4 regions of the Labrys sp. E2SS-1L genome follow, and region 2 is predicted to be linked to each of the others. Evidence: riboswitches for the same ligand, from Rfam matches in the RefSeq annotation. Region 2 holds a riboswitch; each other region holds the start of a gene.

Region 1 (5,569 bases), 1.5 Mb from region 2:
CCGGGTGGGGGCGGATCACGCGCTTCTGGTCGAGCAAGGTCAGCTTGCCTGAGATTTCCAGCACGCGCTGGATCACGAACATCACGTCGGGCCGGCCGGCGTCATATTCGTCGAACACCAAAGCGATGTTGTTCTGCAGGGCCCAGGGCAGCATGCCGTCGCGGAACTCGGTGACCTGCTTGCCGTCCTTGAGGACGATGGCGTCCTTGCCGACGAGGTCGATACGCGAGACGTGGCTGTCGAGATTGATGCGCACGCAGGGCCAGTTGAGGCGGGCGGCGACCTGCTCGATATGCGTCGATTTGCCCGTGCCGTGATAGCCCGTGACCATTACGCGGCGATTGTGGGCGAAGCCCGCCAGGATCGCCAGGGTCGTCGGCTTGTCGAAAAGATAATCGGGATCGAGGTCCGGGACGTGGTCGGAGGACTGGGAATAGGCCGGTACTTCGAGATCCGTATCGAAACCAAACAGCTTTTTGGCCGAAACCATGATGTCCGGCAGATTGGCCGGTGTCGTTGCGTCAGTCATTATGCCTTCCTTGGCTGGCGCCAGGGCGGCGCAGCCGACAATCAGTTCCAGCGGGCCGGACGATGCCGGCCCTGGAGTAAAAGCGCACTTTTACTCCAACTCCCTGGTTCGACGCGTCTTTGCGACTTGAAGCTGGTCATTCAAATCACAAAACGCCTTGGCCGAATTTCCCTGTCTCGCCAGGCGGGGCATGGGACGCTCGACGTCGTCTCGACGATCTGGCGGAGATTTCCCGGATTGGACACGCTCCAAGCCCGGAAGCCTCGCCGGTGTTGCGGGCGCTCAGCAGAGCCCGGCGCTACGCAGCGTATTATAGGCCTGGATGATCCCGCGCAATTTATCTTCGCTGGATCGATCCCCGCCATTGGCATCGGGATGGAGACGTTTGACCAGCGTCTTGTAGCGCGCCTTGATTTCCGGGCCGCTGGCCGTTTCCGGCAGATCGAGCGCGTCGAGGGCCTTGCGCTCCAGCAATTTCAGCCGCCGTCTCTCGGGTTCGGGCGTCCCTTGCGGGCGGCGGAAGCCGTGATCCTCGTCGAAGAAACCGAAGCCGTCATGGATCTCGGGGCCGGGTTGCGGCCCTTCGCCGCGCTTCTTGGCCCAGGGATTGACCCCCATCGTCCAGGTCGGGCGATGGCCGGTGGCGGCATCGCGCTGATAGGCGCTCACCGAGTCGTCCGGCAGGCCGGCGAAATAATTGTAGGTCTTGTTGTAGTCGCGCACATGTTCCAGGCAGAAATGCCAGAACTGGCCCTCGCGGTTGCGCCCCTTGGGCGCGCGAAATTCGCCGGCGTTCCGACAACCGGCATGTTCGCATAGCCGTACGCTCGCCGGCTGGACCTCTTCGGCCCTTGGGCGCACCCGGATGCGATCAAACAAGGGCGAGTCCAGATCCATAATGACACACTATGCGAGGGTGAACACAAATGGGCAAGCGCGAGCTTGGACGCAAGAGCGTTTTGTAACTTGAACGAAGCACATCAAATCGCAAAAACGCTTCAGCCAATCCATGGGAATGGCTTGGAACCAGAAAGCGAGAGCAACCAAGCGTTCATAGCTGAGCACGCTTTGCCCTGGGGTTAATCGAGGCGAAATGCCGCTGCAGAATTTGAAATATGGGGTCCGCTGACCCGAAAAAGAAAGAGGCCGCCCAAATGGCGGCCCAAGTCTTAGGGAGGAAACGCCCAAGGAGGGCAGTGGGGGAGCGCAAAGGCGCATCCGCCACGTCCCTAAAGTGATCCTCATCGGTTCATTTCGCAAGTGCGAAATGAAATAAATTTTGAAAACCGGCCTGAAATCGGGCCAGTGTTGTAAAAATGCGACGTTTGACGCGGTTGGCCGGCCCCTTTTCAGCGGCGAGCGGGGGCCTGCAGCAGTTTCTGTGCTGCAATGCCGAAGGCGATCCCCAGCGTTGCCCACAGCACGGCATGGATGCCGAGTGAGGCGATACGGAACTTCCACAACACCGTGGCCGAAAAATCAGCCGGGATGTCGTTGACCGTCGGCAGGATATGCATGGCCACCACCATCACCGCCAGATAGGCTGCCACCCCCACGAGGTTGGCGTTCCAGCGGCCGAGGCTGGCGGCGAGCCGGTTCGCGGTGCCCAGCGCCGCCGCCATCGTCACGAGGGACAGCAGGATCAAGCCGAAATAGAAGGCGGTGCGCAGGCCGATCGTGTCGGGATTGCCGACGGCCGGTGGATTGGCGGGATATTTGATCTGCGGCACCACCATGATGGCGGCGAAGCCGATGACGGCGATCAATCCGGCGGTTGCGCGCGGGCTGAGGCCGCCGATCCGGCCCTGCGCGAAGGCAAAGATCAGGGCGAAGATGCCGCCGAGCGCTGCGCCATAGGCGACCATGCCTGTGACGAGCCCGTAGCTGGCCTGGACCGGCCGGCTGACCGGCTCTTCCTCGTGTTCATGGGCTGCGGTCGTCTGCGCAGCGCCGGGAGCCGGCGCAGCTGTCGGAGCGGGCGCCGGCTCGGATGCGTGGCTTTCCTCGAAAGCGATGGCTGCGTCGACCTGGGGTTCACCGAACACCCAGGCGAAGCCAGACGCAAACAGTCCGGCCAGGATGCCGATCAGCATCCCCCGGATCAAAAGCGATCTAACCATGTCGTGTGTCCAAGCGCCCTAGTGGCAGGGGAAGCCGAGCAGATGGCGAGCGTCATGCACGAATTCGTGGATGTAGACGCCGGGAATCAGCGAGGTCGCGCCCTGTTCGGCGCCGACGAAATAGATGGCGAGCACGGCCAGGAGCACGGTGAAGAGCGCCCAGGGCAGGATCTCGCGGACCGGGATGGCGATCGGCTGCTGGGCGACGGGTGCCAGAGTTGCGGTGGTCATGAAAAGCTCCTTGGGATTACGCGTCCCGTTACGAGTCATGCTGCCTTGGAAGAGGTCTGACTTCCGGATTGACGCCGCAGCGCCGCCGTTCACAGTGGCGCGACCGTGCCGGAATTCCACCGGCTTCCCACCCTTGGCAAAGCTCTTCCATAAGAGCCCAAGTCACGGATATGTCAATATTCCGGAAGCGACTTTATCTTGGGGAAATGCCTTCATGACGCCACGCCTGACCCTGCTGTGCCATGGCGCGACGCCCACACTGCGTGCGGCGGGGTTTCCGCTCGACGAGGCGCTCGACGCAAGGGGGGCACAGGCGGCCCGGGACCTGCAGGGGCGTTTTGCCAAGGCGACCCGCATCCTGAGCAGTCCGGCGCTCAGGGCCCGCCAGACGGCGCAGACCCTCGGCTTCGAACCCGAGATCGACGGGGCACTGCGCGAATGCGACCATGGCCGCTGGGCGGGGCTCGGCCTGGAGGCGGTGGCCGCCGCCGAGCCCGAAGCGCTTGGAGCGTGGCTGACCGATCCGCAGGCCTGCCCGCATGGCGGAGAGAGCATTGCGGCCCTGATCGCGCGGGTCGGCGCCTGGCTCGATGGCGGGCGGTTCGAGGGCTTCACGCTGGCCGTCACCCATGCCTCGGTGTTGCGCGCGGCGATCATTCATGTCCTCGGCAGCGAGCCTCGTTCCTTCTGGCGCATCGAGGCCGCTCCGCTGGCGAGTGCCGATCTCAGGCCTTCTGCCCGCGGCTGGTCGCTGCGGCTGGAGACATAGAGGCGCTCCGGCTGGGCCTTCCAGCAGAGCTGCTTTTCCTTTTTCGTCATTGGCATGTCGCCGGGCCTTTTGTAGACACGCCTCTGGCGGGTTAGTCGCCCAAACAGGATTGATGTCATGCGCGTTGCAATGATCGGTACGGGTTATGTCGGCCTGGTGACGGGGGCGTGCCTCGCCGATTTCGGCCATGTCGTCACGTGCGTCGACAAGGATCCGGCCAAGATCGAGGGCCTGCTGGCCGGCCGCATGCCGATCTACGAGCCGGGCCTGGAGGATCTGGTGGCGCGCAATGTGCGCGAGAAGCGCCTGTCCTTCACCACCGAGCTCGCCCCCGCCGTGCGCGATGCAGCCGTGGTGTTCCTGGCCGTCGGCACGCCCTCGCGCCGTGGCGACGGCCATGCGGACCTGTCCTATGTCTATGGCGCGGTACGCGAGATCGCCGCGGCGGTCGAGGGCTTCACGGTGGTGGTGACCAAGTCGACCGTGCCGGTCGGCACTGGGGACGAGGTCGAGCGGCTGATCCGCGAGGTCCGGCCCGACGCCGATGTCCGCGTGGTGTCGAACCCCGAATTCCTGCGCGAAGGGGCGGCGATCGAGGATTTCAAGCGCCCCGACCGCATCGTGGTCGGCACCGAGGACGAACGGGCCAAGGAGGTGATGGCCGAGGTCTATCGCCCGCTCCATCTCAACCAGGGGCCGCTGCTGTTCACGGCCCGGCGCACCTCCGAACTGATCAAATATGCCGCCAACGCCTTCCTTGCGACCAAGGTCACCTTCATCAACGAAATCGCGGACCTGTGCGAGAAGGCCGGTGCCAACGTGCAGGAGGTGGCGCGCGGCATCGGCCTCGACAACCGCATCGGCTCCAAATTCCTGCATGCCGGGCCGGGCTTCGGCGGCTCGTGCTTTCCCAAGGATACGCTGGCACTGCTGCGCACCGGCCAGGAGCATGGCGTGCCCCTGCGCATCGTGGAGGCGGTGGTCGGGGTCAACGATGCCCGCAAGGCGGCGATGGCACGCCGCGTCATCGCGGCCCTCGACGGCAATATCGCCGGCAAGACGGTGGCCCTGCTCGGCCTTGCCTTCAAGCCGAACACCGACGACATGCGCGACAGCCCCTCGATCCCGATCGTGCTCGCCTTGCAGGACAAGGGAGCCAAGGTCCGTGCCTATGATCCCCAGGCAATGGAGGAGGCCCACAAGGTTCTGAGCGATGTCGACTATCGCTCCAGCGCCTATGACTGCCTCGACGGTGCCGATGTCGCGGTGATCGTCACCGAATGGGACGAGTTCCGGGCGCTCGACCTCGAGCGGGTCAAGAACCTGCTGACGCACCCGGTGATCGTGGACCTGCGCAACATCTACCGGCTCGAAGACATGAAGCGGCACGGCTTCCGCTATGAGAGCATCGGGCGCGAGGGAACGGCGCCCTGAGCGGAAGACGCCCCGCATATTCGTGCGGCCGGGCGCTGGCGCAACTGGTTTGAGAAGACAGCGGGAGGTCCTCGCCTCGTTTGGGGGGAGGGCCAGCATGTCCGGTTCGCACCGACCGGAATGCAGCCACGCGGCTGTCAAGCGCAGGCGCGAGAAATGACAGGCCTGTTGCGGATTTGCATCAAGTCCCAACTCATGGTTGCAGGGCGGCGATCTTGATTGGATCAAAGCGCTAAGAATTATCATACTATAAGGCTCACACGGCGATTCGACCGCGATTCCGGCCGGTGGAGCGCTGAACAGGATCTCCGACCCTGCCCTGGCGGCGCAGGCTGGGAAATCCTGCAAAATTTCCAGACGCCAGCTCCAGTGCCCGCGACAAGGCCATTAGCCATGCGGGCGGCTTGGCTGAGGCGCGTTGCTTGCGAGGATGTTCATGTCGAGGTTGCGTCGCAGAATGGGTCGGCTGGCCGCCGGCGTGCTGGC
Region 2 (5,569 bases):
CGCCGTTCTCCACCTTGCCCCAGCCGAGCGAGCGCTGGATGGAGCCGACGGCCGTGCGGACATGGATCGCCGCCGGTAGGCCGTCCTCGCCGAGGGAGGCCTGGAAGCGGATGGCGGCCTGCGGGCGATAGCGGTCGTGGCGCATGTCCTCCTCGCGCGTCCACACCAGCTTGACCGGCTTGCCGACAGCCTTCGACACCGTCACGGCCTGCACGAGTTCGTCGTTGACGGCGCGCCGGCCGAAGCCGCCGCCGAGGAAGCAATTGTGGATTTCCACCGCGGAGGGCGCGACGCCCGCCGCCTTGGCGGCGAGCTGGAGCGCCATGTCGGGGTTCTGCGTGCCCATCCAGACCTCGACCTTGCCGTCATGGACATGGGCGGTGCAGTTGAGCGGTTCCATCGGGGCGTGGGCCAGGTGCGGCGCCTGGTAGAGAGCGTCGACACGCTTGCCGCGGGCGAGGGCGGTGTCGACGTCGCCTTCCTTGTGCGCCGTGACAGCGGGGCCGTCGAGCGCGGCGACATAGTCGGCGTCGAAGCGCTTGCTGTCCGTTTCGGCAGCCGGACCCTCCTCCCAGATCACCGGTAAGGCGAGCGCCGCTTCCTTGGCGCGCCAGAACCGGTCGGCCACCACGGCGAGGCCGCCTTCGATCGGCACCACGGCCAGGATGCCGCGGCGGCCCTTGATGGCGGCCTCGTCATGGGATTTCACGCGGCCGCCGAAGACGGGGCAGGTCACCACGGCGGCATAGACCATGTCCGGCAGGCGGATATCGATGCCGAATTTTGCCGCTCCCGTCAGCTTGGGCGGCGTATCCAGGCGCGCCAACGGCTTGCCGATCAGCGTGAACTGCTCGGGCGTCTTGATCGCTGGCTCCTTGGCCAGCGTGACCTTGGCGGCCTCGCCGGCAAGCTCGCCGAAGCGCAGGCTGCGATTGCTGGCCCGGTGCAGCACCTTGCCGGCATCGACACTGCAGCTTTCGGCCGGCACCTGCCAGCGCGTGGCAGCTGCCTGCACCAGCCTTTCGCGGGCATTGGCGCCGGCCGCCTGCAGGAATTCGCGCGAGCGGCGCACGGCGCCGGAACCGCCGGTGCCCATGCGCTTGTAGACGGTGTTCTCGCGCAGGTTCCGGCTGGCCGAGGCGTATTCGGGCTTCACCCTGGCCCAGTCGCAGCCGAGCTCCTCGGCGACGATCATCGGCAGGGCCGTGAAGATGCCTTCGCCCATTTCCGATTGCGCCACGCGGATGATCACGGTGTCGTCGGGCTCGATCAGGATCCAGGCGTTGATCTCGCCGTCAGTGGCTGTGCCGGCCCAGGGCTCGTCGGCAATATCAAGGGCCTCGGCGGCATTGGGGATGAACCCGCCAATCATCAGGCCGCCGGCGGCCGAGAGGCCGATGGCGAGAAAGCTGCGCCGGCTCAGCGCGGCGGAGGTGCGGTCGATCGCATTCATGGCCTCATCCCTTCATCAGCTCTGCGGCGCGATGGATGGCGGCGCGGATGCGCGGATAGGCGCCGCAGCGGCAGATATTGGTGATGCCGTTGTCGATATCCGCGTCGGTGGGCGCTGGCGTGTCCTTCAGGAAGGCAACGGCGGCCATGATCTGGCCCGACTGGCAATAGCCGCATTGCGGCACGTCCTCAGCCAGCCAGGCCTGCTGCACCGGATGCTTGCCGTCCGCCGACAGGCCCTCGATCGTGGTGATGGTGGCGCCGTCGACGTCGCCGATCTGGGTCTGGCAGGAACGGATGGCGGCGCCGTTCACATGGACGGTGCAGGCGCCGCATTGGGCGATGCCGCAGCCGAACTTGGTGCCGGTGAGGCCGAGTTCATCGCGCAGGACCCAGAGCAAAGGGGTCTCGGGCTCGATGTCGAGCTGGTGGGTGGTCGAATTGACGGTGATGGCAACCATGGGCAGGCCTTCCAGCGGCAGATGCCGGGCAGAAGAACCGGGCCCATCGGCGTCGGCCTTCTGGTGGGCGATTGCGGGAAGGCCAAATTGTGGCGGCAATCATGGCGCCGGGGTGACGGGTAACGCAGACGTGAGAGTTTGTGCAGTCTGGAAACGATCGAGAAACGTCGCCGCCCGTTCGGAAGGCCCGACTATTGCTTGAACCAGATCCGGCTGTAGCCGAGCGCGTCGCCGGCGATGGCGACAAGGACACCGACCGAGACGAGGATAAGGCCGATCATGAAGGTGCGCACGATGCGGCGATAGACTGGTCCCTCCAGTGAAGTGGGCGAGAGCATGCCCGCCAGCGCCCAGACCTGGAAGACGATGCCGCCCCCGATGAGAAAGACGGCCGCCAGGTCTTCCGGGATCCAGGTTCCCGGCTGCGAGGCCCAGTTGTTGAGGAAGCCGAGCGAGAAGGCGAGCACGACGCCGATAGCCGTCACCGAACCGCCGCGGAAGATGACGTCGATCTTTTGCGGCTCGGGCGGCGGTGCCGGCGGCTTCTCTTCGGGCATGGCAATCTCGTTGATATGGCGACGTTGCTGCCCTTTATGCCGGATTTTGCGCGTGCTTTGGAAGCGGGAACATTGACAAGCCTGTCCGCGCACCCCTTATGTCAGCCACGATCGGTCTCTCGTTAAGAGAGAAGAGGGAATGCGGTGCGGATAAGAGGAGGCCGGTCGACGGCTGCCTTGGATGCCAAAGCCGCGGCTGCCCCCGCAACTGTAAGCGGCGAGCGTCCCGCCTTGAGGCCACTGGGTGACCGGGAAGGCGGCGGGAGGCGATGAGCTGCGAGCCAGGAGACCTGCCGGTCGCACTGCTGTCACCGGTCCGGGCGGGGCGCCTCGGAGGCCGGTTCCGTCTACCCGGACGATCGCCGGCCCTGCCGTCGGTCCCGCGCCCTCCATCCGCTCCGGCGGCGATGAACAGGGCCGATGCCAGAAACACCTCTTCCAGTCCGGCTGCTCGTCTGCGTGACCTGCAGGCGCGAGGGCGATGACCCCGAGGCGCCGCGCCAGGGCGCCCGGTTGCGCGATGCGCTCGCCGGCATGCTACCTGAAAGCGTCGAGCTGCAACCTGTCGAGTGCCTGGGCAATTGCAAGCGCTCCTGCACGGTGGCGCTGTCGGCGCCCGGTACCTGGACCTATGTCTTCGGCGACCTCACCGCCGAGAGCGGCCCCGACATTCTCACCGGCATCGGGCTGCTGGCCAATTCCAGCGACGGCCTGATGCCCTGGCGCGGCCGTCCCGAAGTCTTCAAGCGCAGCATGATCGCGCGCATCCCACCCCTATCAACTCTCAAGGACGCCGCCGAATGAACGCGCACACCAAGGTTCCCTGCACCATCGTCACCGGCTTTCTCGGGGCTGGCAAGACGACGCTGATCCGCAACCTGCTCGCCACCGCCAATGGCCGCAGGCTGGCGCTGATCGTCAATGAATTCGGCGATGTCGGCGTCGATGGCGACATCCTGAAGTCCTGCGGCATCGAGAGCTGCCCGGAAGACGCCATCGTCGAACTCGCCAATGGCTGCATCTGCTGCACGGTGGCCGACGATTTCGTGCCAGCTCTGGAGACGCTGCTGGCGCGTCCGAACGCACCCGAGCACATCGTGATCGAGACCTCCGGCCTCGCTCTGCCCAAGCCGCTGGTCAAGGCCTTCAACTGGCCGGCGATCCGCTCGCGCGTCACCGTCGACGGCGTCATCGCCGTGGTCGACGGTGCCGCGGTCGCAGCCGGCCGCTTCGCCGATGATCCGGAAGAGCTCAAGCGCCAGGCCGAGGGCGACGCTTCCCTCGATCACGACAATCCGCTCGAGGAGGTCTATGAGGACCAGCTCCTCTGCGCCGACCTCGTCGTGCTCAACAAGGCTGATCTCCTCTCAGCCGGCGAGGCCGACAGCGTGGAGAAGGATATCGAGAAGACCGTGCCGCGCGCCGTCAAGGTGGTGCGCACCTCCGAGGGCCGCATCGATGCCGCCGTGCTGCTCGGGCTCGGGGCAGCGGCCGAGAACGATCTGGAGGCGCGTCCCTCCCACCACGATCACGAAGCCGAGCACGACCATGACGATTTCGACACCTTCATCGTCGACCTGCCGGCCATCCTCGACGCCGACGCCCTGGTGCGTAAGCTGAAGGCGGCGGCCGAGGAACACGATATCCTGCGCATCAAGGGTTTCGTCGCCGTCGATGGCAAGCCGATGCGCATGCTGGTCCAGGGCGTCGGCGCCCGTTTCTCGCAGCATTTCGACCGCGCCTGGGCGCCGGAGGAAACCCGTTCGAGCCGCCTCGTCATCATCGGCGAGAAGGGCATCGACCAGGCCGGCATCCGCAAGACGCTGGAGGGCTGATGCATCTGCTGCCGGCCGATACGCGTTCGCTCGATGCCAGCGAGGCCGCCATCGATCTGGGTCAGGCACCCGGCGCGATCGTGTTTGCCTCGCTGACCGACAGCGACCTTGCCCTGGCAGCCGCTTCCGGCCTCGACGATTTGCGCCTGGCGCCGCTGCAGAAGCTGCGCCATCCGATGTCCGTTGACCTCTACATCGATCAGACGGCCCGCCATGCCAAGGCGATCGTGGTACGCCTGCTCGGTGGCCTCGATTATTGGCGCTATGGCGTGGAGGAACTGGCGGCGGCGGCGCGCACCCATGGCATCGCGCTCGCCCTCATTCCCGGTGACGACAGGCCCGACGGGCGCCTGTCTCAGCTCTCCACCGTGCCGCAGGAGGCGCTGGATCGGCTCGCCCAATACTGGCGTGAAGGCGGCCCCCGGAATGCCCAGGCCTCGCTGCTCTATGCCGCCAGGCTGGGCGGCCTCGATTTCGGCGAACCGGAAGCGCCAGTGGCCGTGCCGAAATACGGGATCTTTCTGGGACCGCAGGCGTCTCGCCTGCTCTCGGAAACACCGCGCTTGCCGGAGGGGCAAAGGGCAGGCGAGACGCCTGCGGTCCCAGGGAAGGCCGCCATCCTCTTCTACCGCTCCATCCTGCTCTCCGCTGACACTGCCCCCATCGAAGCCCTGGTGCGGGCGCTCGATGCCGAGGGTCTCGCCGCCACGGCGCTTTATGTCGGTTCGCTCAAGGACGGGGAGACGGCGCAGTGGGTGCGCCGACAGCTTAGGGAACTCAAGCCGGCGGTGATCCTCAACGCCACCGCCTTTTCTGCCCTGGACGACGACGGTGCCTCGCCGCTCGACGTGGCCGGTTGTCCGGTCCTGCAGGTGATCACCTCTTCCTCGGCGCAGGAGGCCTGGGAGGCCTCGACCCGCGGGCTGTCGGCCAGCGACCTTGCCATGCATGTCGCACTGCCCGAACTCGACGGCCGTCTTTCGGCCGGCGTGATCTCCTTCAAGGCCGAACGCGAGGAGGGCACCTTTACCCGTCTCGCCCATGCCCCGCATGACGAGCGCATCGCCGCCGTGGCTGCCAAGGCCGTCGCTTGGGCGAAGCTTGCCACGAAGGCGCGGGCGGAGCGCAGGCTCGGCCTGATCCTCTCGAACTATCCGGGCGCGGATGGCCGTCTCGCGCATGCCGTCGGCCTCGATGCACCCGCCTCGGCCCTGGCGATCCTGGAGCGGCTTCGGGACGAAGGCTATGCGGTGGGTGACCTGCC
Region 3 (5,569 bases), 1.2 Mb from region 2:
AGCCTGGCGCAGCAGATATTGCCGGCATTCGGGATTGGTGAGGTGGCGGTAGATCGCCAGCACGATATTGTTGGCGACCAGGCTCTCGGAGGCGGCGAAGAAACCGAGATTGCGCTTGAGCATGCGCCGCTCGTCCTCGGTCAGGCCGTCACGCGACTTCCACAGCGCGATGTCGGCCTGCATCGAGACCTCGGTCGGCATCCAGTGATTGTTGCAGCCGGCGAGATATTTCTCCCAGGCCCATTTGTATTTGAGCGGCAGGAGCTGGTTCACGTCGGCGCGGGCATTGATCATGCGCTTCTCGTCGACCGTGACGCGGCCGCCCTTGCGGTCGATGGCGCCAAGGCCGGTTGCATCCGCCATGCTCTGCGGCAGGGGAAGCTGGCTTGCGGGCGAAACGGGTTCGGACCAGTCGAGCATCGTCATCGTTTTCTTCTCATCGGAGACATTGTCCGGAAGTAACTGAAGCGGCACCTTTGTCATGCCCGGGCTTGACCCGGGCATCCAGGAACCGCACTTCGTCGTCCGGAGGAGGGAACTGGATTGCCGGGTCAAGCCCGGCAATGACAAAGGTCGAGCCAATTCGAGGCACTTATTGGCGGACGAACTCTTGGAGCGCATTCCACCCTGTTCTCGGCTCACTGGCACGCCTCGCAATCGGGATCGTGGATGGAGCAGGCCTTGCCCCAGGCTTCCGATGCAGCCAGGTCCGGCTGAGCCTCGATCAGGATCGGCGCGGCCGCCTGCGGCACCGTGGCGGAGACGGCATTGAGCTTGCCGTCGGTGCCCTTCAGCGTCGATTTCTCGACATGGGTGGCCGAGCGCGAGCGCAGGTAATAGGTCGTCTTCAGACCACGCTTCCAGGCCAGGCGGTAGAGCGTGTCGAGCTTCTTGCCGGAGGGGTTGGCGATGTAGAGGTTGAGCGACTGGGCCTGGTCGATCCATTTCTGCCGGCGCGCCGCGGCTTCGATCAGCCAGGCCGTGTCGATCTCGAAAGCGGTGGCATAGAGAGCCTTCAGATCCTCGGGGATGCGATCGATCTGTCCGAGCGAGCCATCGAAATATTTGAGATCGGAAATCATGACCTCGTCCCACAGGCCGCGCGTCTTGAGATCGCGGACCAGGGCCGAGGTCACCACCGTGAAATCCCCCGACATGTTCGATTTGACGAAGAGGTTCTGATAGGCCGGCTCGATCGATTGCGAGACGCCGCAGATGTTGGAGATCGTCGCCGTCGGCGCGATCGCCATGGTGTTGGAATTGCGCATGCCGACCGTCTTCACGCGCTGGCGCAACATGTCCCAGGCCAGGGTCGAGCTCACGTCGAAGCTGGCGCCCTCGCGCGCCTCGGCGAGCAGGCCGACCGAGTCGATCGGCAGAATGCCTTGCGACCACAGCGATCCCTCGAAGCTGGGATAGCGACCACGCTCGGCCGCCAGGTCTGTCGAGGCCGAGATGGCGTGGAAGGATACGGCTTCCATGCTCTCGTCGGCGAAGCGCACGGCGTCGTCGGAGGCGTAGGGCAGGCGCAAGGTCTGCAGCGCATCCTGGAAGCCCATGATGCCCAAGCCGACGGGCCGGTGCCTGAGGTTGGAGCGCCGTGCCTCGGGAATGGTGTAGAAATTGATGTCGATGACGTTGTCGAGCATGCGCATCGCCGTCGTCACCGTCGCCCTGAGCTTGTCGAACATCAGGCCGCTGGCATCGACATGGGCAGCAAGGTTCACCGAGCCGAGATTGCACACGGCCACCTCGTCATGGGAGGTGTTCAGCGTGATCTCGGTGCACAGGTTCGAGGAGTGCACCACGCCGACGTGACGCTGGGGCGAGCGGATATTGCAGGGATCCTTGAAGGTGATCCAGGGATGCCCGGTCTCGAACAGCATGGTCAGCATCTTGCGCCATAGATCCTGGGCACGGACCTGCCTGGAGACCTTCAGCTCGCCGCGCGCGGCGCGTGCCTCATGCGCCTCATAGGCGGCCTTGAAGGCGGGGCCGTAGAGATCGTGCAGATCCGGCGTTTCGTCCGGTGAGAACAGGGTCCAGGGGCCATCCTGCTCCACACGTTCCATGAACAGATCCGGCACCCAGTTGGCGGTGTTCATGTCGTGGGTGCGGCGGCGGTCGTCACCCGTGTTCTTGCGCAGATCGAGGAATTCCTCGATGTCGACATGCCAGGTCTCCAGATAGGCGCAGACCGCGCCCTTGCGCTTGCCGCCCTGGTTGACGGCGATGGCGGTATCGTTGGCGACCTTGAGGAAGGGCACCACGCCCTGGCTTTCGCCATTGGTGCCTTTGATATGGGCGCCGAGCCCACGCACATTGCTCCAGTCATTGCCGAGGCCACCGGAATATTTGGCGAGCAGCGCGTTGTCCTTCACCGCCTTGAAGATGCCTTCGAGGTCGTCGGACACGGTGGTCAGGAAGCAGGAGGAGAGCTGGGCGCGCAGCGTTCCGGAATTGAACAGGGTGGGCGTCGAGGCCATGAAGTCGAAGGAGGACAGAAGATCGTAAAACTCGATGGCGCGGGCTTCCCGGTCGATTTCGCGTAGGGCCAGGCCCATGGCCACGCGCATGAAGAAGGCCTGTGGCAGCTCGAAACGCGTGCCGCGCACATGCAGGAAATAGCGGTCATAGAGCGTCTGCAGGCCGAGATAATCGAACTGCAAGTCGCGCTCGGGCTTGAGGGAGGCTGCAAGGCGAGCGAGGTCGAAGCGACCGAGTTCCGGATCGAGCAGTTCGTTGGCGATGCCGACGCGGATATAGTCGTGGAAATATTCGGCGTAGCGGCTCGCCATCTCGGCCTGCGTCGCCTGTTCGGGACGGCCCGCGACGAAGGTGAGGGCTTCGCGGCGCAGCTTGTCGTTGAGCAGCCGGGCGCTGACCTTGGCATAATCGGGTTCGGTCTCGATCAGGGTGCGGGCGGCGAGAATCGGCGCCAGCGCCAGTTCGTCCTGGCTGATGCCGTCATAGAGGTTGCGCTGCGTCTCGTTCAGCACCGTCTCGGCATCGGTGTCGGCAAGGCCCGCGCAGGCTTCGCGCACCAGGGCGGCGAGGCGCGCGTGGTCGAGCGGCAGCAGCGTGCCCTCCGCCGTCTTCATGCGCAAAGCAGGGGTAGTGCCGGCCTGTGCCTCCGCCTTGGCGGCGCGCTCCAGGGCTCGTTCCTGGGCGTGCTGTTCGCGATAGAGCACATAGGCGCGCGCCACCTTGTGGTGCTCGCCGCGCATCAAGGCGAGCTCCACCCGGTCCTGGATTTCCTCGATATGGAAGGTACGGCCCGTGTCGGCACGGCGGGTCAGGCCGGCGACGATCTGGGCGGTGAGGTCGGCGACGATGTCATGTACCCGGCGCGAGGCGGCGGCCGAATGGCCCTCGACGGCGAGAAAGGCCTTGGTCACGGCCACCGTGATCTTCGAGGCATCGAAAGGCGTGACGCTGCCATTGCGGCGAATGACCTGGTAGCCGGGCTCCGAGGCCGGCTTCGCCCTGTCGGCGCCGGCAACCGGAAAAGGCGTCTTTGTGGTCGTGGCAGTTTCGAGATCAAGAGACATTCGGCAAACCCCAATATGTTGGAGGCTTGGGCCGAGGAGCGCATTCCGCGCCGACGCAGGATGATGCGCCGCGAGCAAGGCGATCCGTCGGGGCACCCCGCCCGAGGAAACGATACGCATCCACAGGCAGGTCTCCTGGCTCGCGGGTCGTTGCGGACTGCCTGCCTTCCCGGGGAGGGCGGGGTAAACCCACCTCTCGGCCAGTGGCCAATCGACAGCCGCTCTCCGCTTACAGTTGCGGGGGCAGCCCCGGCTTTGCCCTAAGGCCTACCGGATTCCCTCTTAGCGCCGGAGGCGAATCCGGCGACCTGTGAATACCGTATCTAGTATGCTTTGCTGTCTATGTGTCAATAGATGGTGTGTATCGCCCTTTTGTTCAATGGGGACAGAGGATGCCGGGGCACAAAATTCATGCCCCGGCATACTTTTTCAGGCGGATGTCGCCGCCCGCGCCGGAGTGGTCGCCTCACGAAGTTGACGGGCGGCAACAACCATGTTGACGAGGGCGGGGCGGACTTCGTCCCAGCCACGGGTTTTCAGGCCGCAATCGGGGTTGACCCAGAGCTGGTCGCCGGCGATCCGCTCCTGCGCCCTGGCGAGAAGGTCGCGCATTTCAGCCACGGTGGGGCAGCGGGGCGAGTGGATGTCGTAGACGCCGGGCCCGATCTCGTTGGGGTAGCGATAGGCTCGGAACGCATCGAGCAGCTCCATTCTGGACCGGGCAGTCTCGATCGAGATCACGTCCGCGTCCAGGCCGCCAATGGCATGGATGATGTCGTTGAATTCCGAATAGCACATATGGGTATGGATCTGCGTGGCATCGTCGACCCCCGAGGCGGCGAGACGGAAACAGGCGACGGCCCAGGCGAGATAGGCCTCCTTTTCGGCGTGCCGGAGCGGCAGGCCTTCGCGAATGGCCGGCTCGTCGATCTGGATGATGCGGATACCGGCCCGTTCCAGATCACCGACCTCGTCGCGCAAGGCGAGGGCGATCTGCCGGCAGACCTGCTCGCGCTCGAGGTCGTCCCGCACGAAGGACCATTGCAGCATGGTGACCGGTCCGGTCAGCATGCCCTTGACCGGGCGCTTGGTCAGGGATTGCGCAAAGCGTGCCCATTCCACCGTCATGGCCTGAGGACGTGAGACATCGCCATAGATGATTGGCGGGCGCACGCAGCGCGAGCCATAGCTCTGGACCCAGCCATGCTTGGTGAAGGCGTAGCCGGCCAGTTGCTCGCCGAAATACTGCACCATGTCGTTGCGTTCGAATTCGCCATGCACCAGCACGTCGAGGCCGATCTTCTCCTGCCAGGCGATTGCCTGCCTGGTCTCCTCGCGCAGGAAGTCGTAATAATCGGCATCGCCGATCAGGCCCTTGGCATGGTCGGCGCGCGCTTTGCGCACGGCGCCGGTCTGCGGGAAGGAGCCGATGGTCGTGGTGGGGAAGGGCGGCAGACCGAGCCACTCCTGGGCCCGGCGACGCAGCGGATAGGGATGTTGCCGCTCGCCCATGGCCGGTGTGAGCTCGGCCATTCGGGCGGCGACGCCAGTATCGTGTATACGGGCGGATACGCGGCGGGCCGCAGCTGCTGCGTCCGATTGGGCGAGCTCATCAGCGACGGCCCGCCGCCCGTCGACCAGGGCTGTCGACAAGGTTTTCAGCTCGCCGATCTTCTGGACGGCGAAGGCCAGCCAGCTGCGGAGTTCGGGATCGAACGCGCTCTCGGCCTCGATATCGTAGGGAACGTGGAGCAGGGAACAGCTCGGGGCGAGGACGACGCGGTGGGTGCCGAGGGCCGCGACCTCCGGCTCGATGCGATCCAGCAGGGCGGTCAGGTCGCTCCGCCAGACATTGCGCCCGTCGATCACGCCCAGCGACAGCACCTTGTCCGCCGGTGCCCGTTCGACCGCCTGTCGCAACTGCGCGGGCGCCCTGACGAGATCGAGATGCAGGCCTGCGCTGGGCAGGCCGAGTGCCAGTTCGAGATTGTCGCCGAGGCCGCCGAAATAGGTCGCGA
Region 4 (5,569 bases), 760 kb from region 2:
GCCACCACGGTGAGGTTCTGACGGTGCACCAGATGCAAAAGGCCGATCTGGTGGCCGATATCGAGATGATTGGTGGGCTCGTCGAGAAGCAGGATCTCCGGCTGCTGCGCCAGGGCACGAGCGATGTGGAGGCGCTGGCGTTCCCCACCGGAGAGCGTGTGCCACAGGCGACCGGCAAGGGCGGTCATCGCCACCTCCTCGAGCGCGAGGTCGACGATAGCATCGTCCTGGTTCGACCAGGGCGTGAAGGCCCCCAGATGCGGTGTTCGCCCAAGCTCCACGGCCTGGCGGGCGGTAATGCGCTCGGCCGTCTCGGCCTGCTGTTCGACCAGGGCGATGCGGCGTGCGACTTCGCGGCGGGCGAGGCCATGGAGCGGCTGGCCCGAGAGAAGCACCTGCCCCCCCTGCGGACGGCGAATGCCGGCCAGCAGGGACATCAGGCTGGTCTTGCCCGAACCGTTCGGGCCGATGATGCCGAGCAACTCGCCCGGACGGACCTCCAGCGATACTCCGTGCAGGATCGAGACCCCACCAGCCGACCAGGACAGATCGTGGGCCGACAGGCTCATGCCGTCGCCTTTCTTTGGCTGAGGATGAGAGCGAAAGCCGGCGCACCGACCAGAGCCGTGATCACGCCGATCGGCAGAACCTGGCCGGGGATGATGATGCGGGACAGAATGTCGGCGATGATCATGAAGACGGCGCCGATCAAGGCGCTGGCCGGCAGCAGGCGCCCATGGCGCACGCCCACAACCATCCGCGCCGCATGGGGGATCACCAGCCCGACGAAGCCGATCGATCCGACGATACTGACCATCACGGCCGTCATCATCGCCGCAACACCGACGAGCACGACATAGGCGCGCCGGACGGAGATGCCGAGGGACGCCGCCGATTCCGTGCCGAAGGTGAAGGCATCGAGCGCGCGGGCATGCCACAGGCAGACCAGCAGCCCTACAGCCGTGACCGGCAGCGCCAGCCAGACGTCGGGCCAGCGTACACCCGAGAGATTGCCCAGCAACCAGAACATGATGCCGCGCGCCTGTTCGGCATTGGCCGCCTTGGTAACGATGAAGGAGGTCAGGGCATTGAAGAGCTGGGATCCGGCGACCCCGGCCAGGATCACCGCGCCGGTGCCGCGGCCCGAGCGCATCGCCAGCAAGGCGACGAAGCCGAAGGCCGTCAGCGCACCGAGAAAGGCGCCGGCGGGCAGGCTCAGGACCCCTGCCCCGAGGCCGAGGATGACGACCCCGACCGCTCCCGTCGATGCCCCAGCCGAGATGCCGAGGACATAGGGATCGGCCAGGACGTTGCGCAGCAGCGACTGCAGCACGACGCCCGACAACGCCAGGGCCGCGCCGCAGCAGGCCGCGACGACCGCGCGGCTCAGCCGGTAGTTCCACACGATGCCTTCATCGATGCGATCCAGACCATAGCCGGCGCCCCACAGGCGGTTGGCAGCCGTCTTGGCGACGACGTCCATCGGAATGGCCGTCTCGCCAATGGCGGCGCCCAGCCAGAGGGCCAGCACGAGCACCGCCAGCGCCAGCATCCCGATCGCCAGCAATCGTGTGACGGGGCGATTCATCTCAGCGCTTCAGGCCGAAACGCTGGATGGCATCGGCGAGCATCTCGATGCCCTCGACGACGCGCACGCTCGGCTGCATCGCCTGCACGTCCATCTCCACGACATGGCCCTGCTTGACCGCCGGCATCAGGCTTGCCACCGGATCGGTCTTGAGAAAGTTGAGCTTCACGGCGATGTCGTCGGCCGGATAGCGGCGACGATCCATCCGGCCGGCGACGATGATGGTCGGATCGGCCTTGGCGATGGTCTCCCAGCCGACGCTCGGCCACTCCTCCTCGCTCTCCACGACGTTCCGCACACCCAACGCGGACATGATATAGCCCGGCACGCTGTTCTTGCCGGCCATATAGGGATCGACGTCGACCTTGGCGCTCGAGAACCAGAAGGCGGCGGAGACCTTGCCATCGCCGGCCGCGATCTTGAGGCGGGCGGCTTCCTCACGCGCTTTCAGCTCGGCGACGACTTTCGCCCCGCGCTCCTGCACGTCGAAGATCTCGGCAAGCTCGGTGATCTCCCGATAGACCAGATCCATGGTGAAGAGGGTGCCGCGCGTGCCGTCGCCGCCGCTGGAATTGTCCTTGCCGACGCAATCGGCGGGCGAAACATAGGTCGGGATGCCAAGTTCCTCGAACTGCTCGGGCTTGCCGACAATACCGCTAGGCCCGACATGCCATTGGAACTGCGCCGTCACAAGATCCGGCTTCCTGGCGATCACGCTTTCGAAGCTCGGATCATTGTCGGCCAGACGCGGAATTTTGGCATTGGCCGCTTCATAGCCGGGCAATACAGGGCCGAACCACACCGCCGTGCCGACGACCTTGTCGGCCAGGCCGAGGAGATAGAGAACCTCCGTGCTGCTCTGGCCGACGGAAACGGTGCGCTGCGGCGCATGCTCGAAGGTGACGGTGCGGCCGCAATTGGTGAGCTTGAGGGGATATTTCGTTGCCTGCGCAGCCGCCGGATCGATACCCAGCGCCAAGCCAAAGCTGGCCGCAAGCATGACGGCGAAGCTGGACCAGCGGGCCTTGCTCGTTGAAAGGATCATGACGTTCTCTCGTTTCGCGATAAGGGAAGCAGCGGTCTTCAGCATCAGCCGAATACCGTGAGGTTTCCTCAGGCCAGGCTGTGGCAAAGGACGTGAGCGTGCGAAGCGGAGGGAACAGGCGGGCAAGCGCCCGAAACGTCGGGAAGAAACGTCACATTGTCTCCTGTTCCGGGCATCCCCGCCCGTGACATGGGATTGATCGAGATGACGGCAGGTTTCCTGGCTCGCGGATAAAGGCCTTGCATCTGCCTTCCCATGGGAGACCCACAGTGGCATGGCGCCTTTCGCGCCACGGGGATACTTGGCAATCCGCCTACAGTTGCGGGGGCAGCCACGGCATGGGCTTTTAGAAAGCCGAACCGTGTTCCCTATTACTCCCGACGGACTTGCATCCGACGGGAACCGTCACCGCACAGTTATCGGGGCGTCACGACCGCGGTCAAGCGAATATGCAAAGCGAACGGCCCCTGATGCCGTGCCCTGCCTTCCCGCGTCAGGCCCGACAAGCCAGGAAGCCCTGTTCGATCACGTCCTTCGGCAGGTTGCGCCCGATGAAGACCAGGCGGCTTCGACGCTCCTCCTCGGGCTTCCAGGCACGCTGATGATCGCCTTCGAGCAGCATGTGCACGCCCTGCACGACGAAGCGCTGCGGATCGCCATCGAAGGCGACGATGCCCTTCAGGCGCAGCATGTCCGTGCCGAACTGTTGCACGATCATGTTGAGCCAGGGCATGAATTTGCCGGGATCGAGCGGCTCCTGGGACACGAGAGCGAAGCTGCCGACATGATCGTCATGGTCGTGGTCATGGAAACCCTCGAGGAAATCAGGCTCGGCTTCGAGGATACGGTCGAGGTCGAACGCGCCGCGGCCGAGCACCTTGTCGAGCGCGATGTCGCAACGCCGGGTCTCGTGGAGAGTGGCGGTGGGATTGATGCGACGGATCCGCTTCACCACCCGATCGAGTTCCTCTGCCGTGACCAGATCGATCTTGTTGAGGAGGATCGTGTCGGCGAAGGCAAGCTGCTCCTGCGCCTCATGCGCCGTCTCGATCTCGCCGAGCAAATGCCGGGCGTCGACCACGGTGACGATGGAGTCGAGCTGGGTCTTGGCGCGCACATCGTCATCGACGAAGAACGTCTGGGCAACCGGTGCGGGATCGGCCAGCCCGGTCGTCTCGATCAGGATGGCATCGAAGCGGTCGCGCCGACGCATCAGGCCCTCGATGATGCGAATGAGGTCGCCGCGCACCGTGCAGCAGATACAGCCATTGTTCATCTCGAAGATTTCCTCGTCGGTATCCACGACAAGGTCATTGTCGATGCCGACTTCGCCGAACTCATTGACGATGACCGCATATTTCCTGCCGTGGCTCTCGGTCAGGATACGGTTGAGAAGCGTGGTCTTGCCTGCCCCGAGATAGCCGGTGAGGACGGTGACGGGTGTCTGCGGCGCGGGCTGCATGATGTCGGAATTCCTTGATCCGTTGCGGATGCCCCGCAGCATGTCGCTGCCGGGAGGCCTCATTGAATTTTGATTTATATGAAACGTTATAACATAACTATCGCAATCGCAAGCGAGCTCTCACCATCGTCACCCCAGCAATCGCCACGCAGGTGGGCAGAGGCTTGCTGGCATTCTCGACCGTGATCATTCCACCGGATTTGTCTGCCAGCAGAGGAAATCCATGCGGGAAATTTTCGAATCACGGCCCTTGTCGGGTAAGCCTCACGCTTCACCCTGCAATGGAATCAGGCACCAAGGTGCATCCTGCCGGCATGACCCTCTCCTCTCCGCGAGATCCACTCGCCATCCTCAATAGCGTGTTCGGCTACGCCGCCTTTCGCGGCCAGCAGGAGGCGGTGGTGCGCCATGTCACCGGAGGGGGCGATGCGGTGGTGCTGTTCCCGACGGGAGCCGGCAAGTCGCTGTGCTACCAGATCCCGGCTCTGTGCCGGCGCGGCGTCGGCATCGTGGTCTCGCCGCTGATCGCGCTGATGCGCGACCAGGTCGAGGCACTCAAGCAGGCCGGCGTGCGGGCGGCGGCGCTCAACTCCTCCCTGTCGCGCGAGGAGGCCTATAAGGTCCGTCGTTCCCTGATGGACGGCAAGCTCGACCTCCTCTATGTCGCGCCCGAGCGCGTGGCGACGCAAGGTTTCCAGGCCCTGATCGCCGATGCCGACATCGCGCTCTTCGCCATCGACGAGGCCCATTGCGTCAGCCAGTGGGGCCACGACTTTCGGCCCGAATATCGCGAGCTAGGCGGCCTCGCCGCGTCCTTCCCCGGCGTGCCGCGCATCGCCCTCACCGCCACGGCCGATCCGGTCACCCGTGCCGACATCATCGAGCGGCTCGGTCTCAACCAGGCCGAGGTCTTCGCCACCAGCTTCGACCGGCCCAACATCAGCTACGCCATCGTCGAGCGCGACAATGCCCGCCGGCAATTGCTGGCCTTCCTGGCCGGGCACAAAGGCAATAGCGGTATCGTCTACTGCCTGTCGCGCGCCAAGGTCGAGGAGACGGCGCAATGGCTGAACGAGCAGGGTATCCGCGCCTTGCCCTATCATGCCGGCCTGGAAGCGGCTGTTCGCAGCGCCAACCAGGACGCTTTCCTGGAGGAGGAAAGCCTCTGCCTGGTCGCCACGGTCGCCTTCGGCATGGGCATCGACAAGCCCGACGTGCGCTATGTCGCCCATCTCGATATCCCTGCTTCGGTGGAAGCCTATTACCAGGAGACGGGCCGCGCCGGCCGCGATGGCCTGCCCTCGGATGCCTGGATGAGCTACGGCATGGCCGATGTGGTGCAGCGCCGCCGCATGATCCAGGAGGGCAATGCGCCGGAGACGGTCAAGCGGGTCGAACTCGGCAAGCTCAACGCTTTGCTCGGCATCTGCGAAACCGCCGAGTGCCGGCGCAAGGCCATCCTCGCCCATTTCGG

What was found. A riboswitch is a leader RNA that binds a small molecule or an ion and turns the genes downstream of it on or off. The one in region 2 is predicted to bind cobalamin.
Region 1: another riboswitch for cobalamin. It lies ahead of ACIGJE_RS01745 (CbtB domain-containing protein); the one in region 2 lies ahead of ACIGJE_RS08490 (DUF1636 family protein).
Region 3: another riboswitch for cobalamin. It lies ahead of ACIGJE_RS14270 (ribonucleoside-diphosphate reductase subunit alpha); the one in region 2 lies ahead of ACIGJE_RS08490 (DUF1636 family protein).
Region 4: another riboswitch for cobalamin. It lies ahead of ACIGJE_RS12010 (ABC transporter substrate-binding protein); the one in region 2 lies ahead of ACIGJE_RS08490 (DUF1636 family protein).

The regions. Positions count from the first base shown of each region.
Region 1 is NZ_CP172712.1:387,620-393,188, reverse strand. Features, by position in the region: gene cobS (cobaltochelatase subunit CobS) at 1-529, opposite strand, end outside; gene ACIGJE_RS01755 (J domain-containing protein) at 812-1,408, opposite strand; gene ACIGJE_RS01750 (CbtA family protein) at 1,879-2,649, opposite strand; gene ACIGJE_RS01745 (CbtB domain-containing protein) at 2,668-2,880, opposite strand; cobalamin riboswitch at 2,911-3,057, opposite strand; gene ACIGJE_RS01740 (histidine phosphatase family protein) at 3,095-3,649, shown strand; gene ACIGJE_RS01735 (UDP-glucose dehydrogenase family protein) at 3,767-5,083, shown strand; gene ACIGJE_RS01730 (efflux RND transporter periplasmic adaptor subunit) at 5,520-5,569, shown strand, end outside.
Region 2 is NZ_CP172712.1:1,846,856-1,852,424, forward strand. Features, by position in the region: gene ACIGJE_RS08475 (xanthine dehydrogenase family protein molybdopterin-binding subunit) at 1-1,453, opposite strand, end outside; gene ACIGJE_RS08480 ((2Fe-2S)-binding protein) at 1,458-1,913, opposite strand; gene ACIGJE_RS08485 (hypothetical protein) at 2,105-2,470, opposite strand; cobalamin riboswitch at 2,566-2,782, shown strand; gene ACIGJE_RS08490 (DUF1636 family protein) at 2,891-3,274, shown strand; gene cobW (cobalamin biosynthesis protein CobW) at 3,271-4,305, shown strand; gene cobN (cobaltochelatase subunit CobN) at 4,305-5,569, shown strand, end outside.
Region 3 is NZ_CP172712.1:3,092,475-3,098,043, forward strand. Features, by position in the region: gene ACIGJE_RS14265 (ribonucleotide-diphosphate reductase subunit beta) at 1-420, opposite strand, end outside; gene ACIGJE_RS14270 (ribonucleoside-diphosphate reductase subunit alpha) at 639-3,551, opposite strand; cobalamin riboswitch at 3,660-3,878, opposite strand; gene metE (5-methyltetrahydropteroyltriglutamate--homocysteine S-methyltransferase) at 3,981-5,569, opposite strand, start outside.
Region 4 is NZ_CP172712.1:2,603,521-2,609,089, reverse strand. Features, by position in the region: gene ACIGJE_RS12020 (ABC transporter ATP-binding protein) at 1-569, opposite strand, end outside; gene ACIGJE_RS12015 (FecCD family ABC transporter permease) at 566-1,588, opposite strand; gene ACIGJE_RS12010 (ABC transporter substrate-binding protein) at 1,590-2,633, opposite strand; cobalamin riboswitch at 2,826-3,055, opposite strand; gene ACIGJE_RS12005 (CobW family GTP-binding protein) at 3,127-4,095, opposite strand; gene recQ (DNA helicase RecQ) at 4,377-5,569, shown strand, end outside.